One region of the Lysinibacillus sp. NPDC094177 genome, then DNA from elsewhere that is predicted to be linked to it. Evidence: predicted binding sites of a transcription regulator. Region 1 holds the regulator's gene; the other holds the start of a gene.
The links. The regulator CtsR, encoded in region 1, represses protease genes until heat stress. The targets are predictions, from matches to a motif close to ATGGTCAATAAAGGTCAAACA.
Positions count from the first base shown of each region.

Region 2: clpP (ATP-dependent Clp endopeptidase proteolytic subunit ClpP) is a predicted target of CtsR. The motif match lies at 2,034-2,054, and genes of this name have one in related genera.

Region 1 covers NZ_JBNNTW010000009.1:63,584-67,790, forward strand. The annotation lists gene ACQKNC_RS15220 (protein arginine kinase) at 1-777, opposite strand, end outside; gene ACQKNC_RS15225 (UvrB/UvrC motif-containing protein) at 774-1,322, opposite strand; gene ACQKNC_RS15230 (CtsR family transcriptional regulator) at 1,337-1,807, opposite strand; gene ACQKNC_RS15235 (DUF4870 domain-containing protein) at 2,010-2,315, opposite strand; gene ACQKNC_RS15240 (class I SAM-dependent methyltransferase) at 2,438-3,121, shown strand; gene corA (magnesium/cobalt transporter CorA) at 3,194-4,150, shown strand.
Region 2 covers NZ_JBNNTW010000010.1:145,071-149,277, forward strand. The annotation lists gene ACQKNC_RS16640 (HPr family phosphocarrier protein) at 2-259, shown strand; gene ACQKNC_RS16645 (hypothetical protein) at 355-1,239, opposite strand; gene clpP (ATP-dependent Clp endopeptidase proteolytic subunit ClpP) at 1,358-1,948, opposite strand; tRNA gene ACQKNC_RS16655 (tRNA-Arg) at 2,500-2,574, shown strand; gene ACQKNC_RS16660 (basic amino acid ABC transporter substrate-binding protein) at 3,079-3,873, shown strand; gene ACQKNC_RS16665 (amino acid ABC transporter permease) at 4,085-4,207, shown strand, end outside.

The sequences.
Region 1 (4,207 bases):
CATTAGCTTGCCTCTTGCATGCCGTTCTTTTTGAATTATTTTTTCAGCGACACTTTGGATGTCCGCTAAAATATCATCCTCTGTTTTTCCTAGTGTAATCTGATTTGAAACTTGGTAAACATTACCTGTATTTTCGCTACCCTCTCCATATATTCCCCTTACCGTCATTCCTAATCGCGTCATTGCATTAATGATTTGATTCATTTGACCAGTAAGTGTAAGGGCTGGCAGGTGCATCATGACAGATGCTCGCAAACCAGTACCAATATTTGTTGGGCAACTTGTTAAATAACCAAATGTATCTCGAAATGCATAAGGCAAAGCTTTATCTAGGGTACGATCAATTTTATTGGCCTGCTCGTATGCCTTTTGAAGTTGAAAACTCGCTGTCATACATTGAATGCGTAAATGATCTTCTTCGTTCACCATAATGCTAGTTGATTCGTCATCAGATAAAAGCATGGAGCCAACCTGCTCTTTTTTTGCAAGTTGAGGACTAATTAAATGTTTTTCTACAAGTATTTGACGCTGTAAAGGTGTTAAATCCTTTGTAGCAAAGTATGAGTAATTTTCTTGAAGTTCTGTACTATCCTTTATTGCATGTGTAACTGCCTGTTCCACCTGTAATGCCTCATCCTCTGTAAAGGCTAATGGAAAACGATAACCATCTAAATTTCGAGCAAGGCGGATGCGCGTACTAATGACAATATCTGAATAATCGTCCTCCATACTCATCCATATTGGTGTAGCACGCTCTAAAAACCCTTCAATCATCACGACACATCACCACCTTCGAATTGTAGCTGCTTTTCAAGTTCCTTCACTTCATCACGAAGCTTAGCTGCCTCTTCAAATTGCTCTTCATCTACAGCAACCCTCATACGTTTACGAATATCTTCAATTTGCTTTTTGATGACATAGACATTACTTTGAGCACCGGGCACTTTCCCTATATGCTGAGGACCAGCCTGTATACGGTTAAAGAGCTTCGGTAAGTGTTCGCTAAAGGTGTCATAGCAGATAGGGCATCCAAATTTACCTTCTTTTAAAAACCGTTTATACGTAAATCCACATTGTGAACATGTTTGAGTTTGTGGTTGCGACTGCTGTTTTTCACCCACTTTTTGTTGCTGCCATGAAGGTGAGCCAAACCAATTGGATAATAGCTGTTGAATAGATATTGGCTCTTGCTTAAATTCAGCATGAAATGGATGGAACTGCGAGGCGCAGACGTCACAATAATGGTGCTCCACCTTTTGACCACTTTGAACTTGTGTTACGGTAACTGTCGCATTACGCTGCTTACAATGTTCGCAAATCATTTCCATCACCTCTTTTATTTTTGCTGTTCATATTTAATCGTTGTTAACATCGCTCGTAAAATTTTGGCTCGAATTTTATCTCGTAACGGGAGTTGCAAATCGATAGTTGAACGATCAACTGCTGCTAACATTATCTTCGCTTCTCGCTTTGAAATTACCTGCTCATCAATTAATCGATAAACTAAATCTTCTGCCATTGTTTGCGATGCCCCACCTTCTATTTGCCTGAGGACATCATCGATTAGATCAATTTGTGAATTCGCGCGGACACGTAAAATTCGAATGTATCCACCACCACCACGTTTGCTTTCAACAAGGTAACCTCGTTCGGCCGTAAATCTTGTATTAATTACATAATTTATTTGTGAGGGTACACATTGAAATTTATCTGCGATTTCACTACGTTTTATTTCAATATGCCCTTCTCCACCTAATTCAAGTACTTGTTTTAAGTAGCCTTCTATGATGTCTGATATATTACGCATTTTAGGAATTCACCTCGCTTACTTCACTGACTTTGACTATCTTTGACTTTCTTTGAGTATATTATACAAAACGCTTGAAAATAATTGCAATTATTTCGCCCACAGAAAAATTAAAGCGCCTATCCTTAGTTATAAGATACCCTTTTCAGCAATAGAAAAAACGCAAGCATATGCAACTAGCATATACTTGCGTCTATAAAAATTATACCCAACGGCCAACAATTGGATAACGCCAAGGCTCATCAGATAAAGCCTTCACAATACCGATAATTGGTACAACAAATAACATGATCCCGAAAATTATTAAAAACGGTATGCCAATTAATAAAAAACTTAAAACACCTGAAATTCCAACTAAAACCCACATCACAACTTGGAACAGTAACGCTTGAACGGAAATAGCTTTTATTTCTTCATCCGAACTAATTAAGAAAAATATAATTGGTACTACCCATGGCGCAAAAAACGCACTTGCGTGTATGATTACCTTAGACCATTTAGTTTCCACTTATATCAACCCTTCCATTTAATTTTTCTTTATTTTATGTACTATTATTTACGGCACCATACCTTAAATAGTTTCAAATATAAATTGGATTTATAAAATTTTTGAAAGGCATGTGATACTTGATGGAATTTAATAACACACTTGCAAACGAATATGAAAAAGGTATTCGTCGTACGCTACCAAGCTACGATGCAATGCTACGTTTAACACAAACCTTTTATCAATCTACATTACATGAGAAAGCTGAATTTTTAGTAGTTGGCTCTGGAAGCGGTAATGAAATTTTACAACTTGCAGAGAAAAGACCTCATTGGTCATTTGTTGGTATCGATCCATCAGAGGCGATGCTACAAATAGCTGGAGAACGTTTAAAATCTCTACCTAATAATATTTCTTTATATCAAGGAACTATACTGGAAACTAAGCTACCTTCAGTGAAGTTTGATGCAGCAAGCTGCGTACTAGTGCTTCATTTTATACAAGATACTCAAGAGAAGCTTGAAACATTAAAAAAAATAGCAAATAATTTAAAGCCTGGTGCTCCATTTGTGCTTGTCTCAAAATACAGGCAGCCTGGTTCCTTAGAAACTGAGCTACAATTTGATTTATGGCGTGCTTATTGGCTACAGCATACAAAGCTATCACCATCAGACGTAGCGGAAATGGAGAAATCCATTCGTTCTCTTTCATTTATGCTTGAAGAGGATATTTTATCACTCTTACAGCAGGCTGGCTTTACAAAACCATCTAGATTCTTTGCCACTACTTTATTTGGCGGCTGGATATGCTATAGAGAGAGCGTATAAAATTTAGAGTGTTATTTCTTGAGAAGATAAACACATCTGTTAGGATAGAATTACAGGATTGAGGTGAATGCTGTGATACGTACAATCGGTATTACAAAAGACCAAAAGCTTATAAAAGATTTTCCGCTTGAAGATATACACAAAAACGAATTTGAATGGTACTGGGTCGATTTTAATTGTCCGACCTATGAGGAAGAACTACTTTTAGATACATTTTTTCATTTCCATCCACTCGCTATAGAAGATTGTTTAATGCGTTTACAGCGGCCAAAGCTCGATTTTTATGATGATTTCCATTTCTTTGTTATCCAAAGAGTTAACGAAGAACTAGCAGCTGAGGAAGTAAATATTTTTGTTTCTAATAAATTTATTGTTACATTCCATAAAAACGTAGCACCGGAAATAGATCGAGTACAAATGATGTTAGAAAAGCAGCCAAAAAATTGGGAACGTGGCACAATATATTTAACATACCAGGTAATCGATAAAATCGTTGATAGCTATTTCCCACTTGTCTATAAGATTGAAGATCATTTAAATGCACTTGAAGATGAGCTTACCTATCAAAGTAACCCCAATGCTATGAAAATTGTGTTTGAATTCCGTAGTGATTTGCTTGATCTACGACGCACCATTTTACCAATGCGTGATTTATTATATCGTATCCTTAACTCGTACCGATTTTCACTTAAGAAATCAGAACGAGCTTATTTTGGAGATATTTACGATCATCTTCTTAAACTGACCGAAATGATTGAATCCAACCGTGAGCTCACTGCTGATATGCGTGATAGCTATATGGCGATGAGCTCTAGTCGCATGAACGGCATCATGATGACCTTAACAATTGTTTCAACAATCTTTATCCCTCTAACGTTTATCGCCGGTGTGTATGGAATGAATTTTGACAATATGCCAGAGCTACATGGGGAATATAGCTACTTCATCATACTCGGAATTATGATTCTTATCGCTTTATTTATGCTGGGAATCTTTAAACTTAAAGGCTGGTTTAATTTATTTAAGTGATAGTACTCGCGGAAAGCAAGCTAAAGGCACCTTAGACATGTTTCTAAGGTGCCTTTT
Region 2 (4,207 bases), on a different contig from region 1:
AATGACCGAGAGAAGAGTCCATGTAAAATTAAAATTAGGACTACAAGCTAGACAAGCAGCGCTATTTGTACAAGAAGCAAATCGCTTTAGCGCCGATATCTTTCTTGAGAAAGATGAGAAAAAAGTAAATGCTAAATCTATTATGGGTGTTATGAGCTTAGCCATTGCAAAAGGAACAGAGGTTGTACTTAGCGGTGCTGGTAACGATGCTGAGCAAGCGGTTACAGCATTAGCAGCACTAATCGAAAAAGAAGATTAAAAACATATGATGCAGAGACTGTCCAAGCTTACATGTTGGGCAGTTTTTTTTGGTTTTTGCGCAGAACTGAAGGTCAATGTCAATGCCCCGCCGCTTTAATCGTCGAAGTGGCGGATAGAATAGCCGGAGTGACGGAAGGAAGAGTCGAAGTGACGGAAAGAAAGGCCAAAGCGATGGAAAGAAGAGTCGAAGTGACGGAAAGAAAGGCCGAAGCGACGGAAAGAAAAGGACCCGACGGAAAGAAAAGCCGAAGCGACGGAAAGAAGAGCCGAAGCGACGGAAGGAAGAGCCGAAGCGACGGAAGGAAGAGCCGAAGCGACGGATAGAAAGGCCAAAGCGATGGAAAGAAGAGTCGAAGTGACGGAAAGAAAAGGACTCGACGGAAAGAAAAGTCGAAGCGACGGAAAGAAGAGTCGAAGTGACGGAAAGAAAGGCCAAAGCGATGGAAAGAAGAGTCGAAGTGACGGAAAGAAAAGGACCCGACGGAAAGAAAAGCCGAAGCGACGGAAAGAAAAGCCGAAGCGACGGAAAGAAAAGCCGAAGCGACGGAAAGAAGAGTCGAAGTGACGGAAAGAAAGGCCGAAGCGACGGAAAGAAAAGGACCCGACGGAAAGAAAAGCCGAAGCGACGGAAAGAAGAGCCGAAGCGACGGAAAGAAGAGCCGAAGCGACGGAAAGAAGAGCCGAAGCGACGGAAAGAAAGGCCAAAGCGATGGAAAGAAGAGTCGAAGTGACGGAAAGAAAAGGACCCGACGGAAAGAAAAGCCAAAGCGACGGAAAGAAGAGTCGAAGTGACGGAAAGAAAGGCCAAAGCGATGGAAAGAAGAGTCGAAGTGACGGAAAGAAAAGGACCCGACGGAAAGAAAAGCCGAAGCGACGGAAAGAAGAGCCGAAGCGACGGAAAGAAGAGCCGAAGCGACGGAAAGAAGAGCCGAAGCGACGGAAAGAAAAGCCGAAGCGACGGAAGGACAGACGCTTCAAACTTCCTGATCGTGGATAGAACGGTCAAAGTGAAGGATAGCCCCATCAAACCATACATAGATTTGATGTCGAACAAAAAAAGACATCTCAGAAATTAATCTGGGATGCCTTTTATTTTTTATTTACGGTCGTTACGATCCATAATTTGGTCGATTAAGCCGTATTCTTTTGCACGCTCAGCAGTCATGAAATTATCGCGGTCTGTATCTCTTGCAATGACTTCAAGTGGTTGACCAGTGCGCTCTGATAAAATACCATTTAATTTTTCACGTAAGAATAAAATACGTTTTGCAGCGATTTCGATTTCAGTTGCCTGACCTTGTGCACCGCCAAGTGGTTGGTGAATCATTACTTCAGCATTCGGTAATGCGAAACGTTTGCCTGGCTCACCAGCAGCAAGTAGGAAAGCACCCATAGATGCTGCCATACCTATACAAATTGTTTGTACTTGTGGCTTGATAATTTGCATTGTGTCGTAGATTGCCATACCAGCAGTGATAGATCCACCTGGTGAGTTGATGTAAAGAAAGATATCTTTATCTGGATCTTCTGCTTGTAGGAATAGAAGTTGAGCAACAATTGAGTTTGCAACGTTGTCGTCAATCGCACTTCCTAATAGGATAATACGGTCTTTTAGTAGTCGTGAATAGATGTCATACGCACGTTCACCACGACTTGTTTGTTCAATAACTGTAGGAATTAAATTCATGTTAAATCCTCCTTATAAAACTAAATTCGATTACTTTTGCTGAAAACATCCTTTGTATTTCAGCTGTAACCTTATCATACACATTATAGTCAGGGAAGGTCAAATGTTAACCCTGCTAAAGTGAAATTAATTAAATCAATTTCGCCTTGCTGTAATGTAGCTGTCGCTGCACTTCACTTGCACTTTTCCACAGATAAACAATATGTTATGAATTGTGCCCAGGCCGACGCGATGTCAATCATCTTGGTAATGCAACAGGACGTGACATTTTTACCGAAGCAGGTCAGTTAGCCATTTTTCCAGGATTTGAAGGTATTAGGCTAACATCCTTAACTTCATTCAGTAGGTGTTTAGACGGACACTTGCTGAATGGCGAAAAAAAATTAAAATGTTTTACATTCTATAGTTGAATTATGTGCAAGACGTTTGTATAATTGATAAGGTCATAAGTTAAAGTACAGTACACTATTTTGCAGGTATGCTTCACATGAGGGTTATCTACATTATGCTTTACGTAAAGCCTAGGGTGAGTACTTTTTTTTTGTTTAATTGCCCTCGTGGTGTAATGGATAACACGTAAGATTCCGGTTCTTGCACTGGGGGTTCGATTCCCTCCGAGGGCGCCATTTTACTGATATTTGATATACTTTTACAACTCAATTCTCCTAATAAGTAGTTTAGCAGCCTGCTTAGTGGAGAAAGAGAGGGTAAATAATGGGAATACTTCCTAGTTGGCATTATTCCCGTATTTGTTCCTTTCAAACCTTCAAAAAAGCAACAATTCCAAATTATTTTTTAGTGAACATACTGTACGTGAAGACTAGTTTATACTGGTCGAAAAAAAGAATCCTATCTGAGGGGATTCTTTTTTTTTTGCAAAAATATATCTAGTTTTAGCATCAATCATGAATGTATAAATATTCATTTTAGGTGTTATTTTCTTTTTTTCATGCCGTTTAATTCTAGAAAATCCAATTTGAATAAATTTTTATGAGAAAATAATTACTTTTATACGAAAGGTTATTGTCTAAAGAGAATAATGTTACTATAATTGACCTAATAGTATAACATTTCCGAATTGCTTAAAAAATAATTATATTCGGAAAATAATCGAATTAGGGGGAGTAGCTATGAAAAGAAGTTTATCTATGTTACTTGTGGTCGTAGCAGTATTTGTGTTAGTTCTAGCAGGTTGCGGCACAAAAGAAAAGACATCATCCGGTAGCGCGCCATCTGAAGATGGAGATGGTAAGAAAATTTATAAGGTAGGAACAGAAGCGACATTTGCACCATTCGAATCACTTGACGATAAAGGAAATATTGTAGGATTAGATTTCGATATTTTGCAGGCGATTGCTGATGAAATGGGCTTTAAAGTAGAGTGGCAAAATATTGGCTGGGAGCCAGTCTTCCAAACTGTTAAAAATGGTGAAACAGACATAGGAGCAGCAGGGATCTCAATTAATGATAAGCGTAAAGAAACATTTGACTTTACAGATCCATATTATGAATCTCGATTATTAATCGTAGTAAAAGAAGATTCCAAGGTTAAATCATTAGCTGATTTAAAGGATAAAAAGATTTCAGTACAAATTAATGCTACAGGTCATGAAGCTGCGAAAAAGCTACAGGGTGAATCGAGTCCAAATATTATGGCATTTGAAAATCAGCCAGTTGCTATCAAAGAAATGCTGAATGGTAATGTGGATGCTACGATTGGTGATAATGCGGTAGTTTATGAATATATCAAAGCTCATCCAACAGAGAAACTTAAAGTGATCGAAGATGATGCATTTGAAAAAGAATACTATGGATTTATGGTTCAGAAGGGGAATACAGAACTTTTAAATAAGTTAAATGAAGGACTGAAAAAAATTAAAGAGAACGGTAAATTAAAAGAAATTACAGGTGTAGACTTTAAGTAATAACTGTTTGCATGATGGGGTTGTCCTAAAAGAAATATAATATTGATATAAGGTGAAAATCCGCATAGACTCCAACGGGAAAAAAGAGACCCAGCAGAGATGGTTGGTAAAACTGATTTTGCGACAGGAGAACACTGATGCGGATTTTTTACTTATGAAGGACTTTTAGGCAACTCCTTATTTAATTTTTAAGGGGAAGTGGGGTTTTCGGATGGACATCTTTGACTTACGCTGGGACATAGTCTGGAACTACCGTGATATGTTTATACGTGGTATTGGTGTGACGTTAATTTTAACACTCAGTGGTTATTTTGGCGGAATTCTTTTAGGGCTA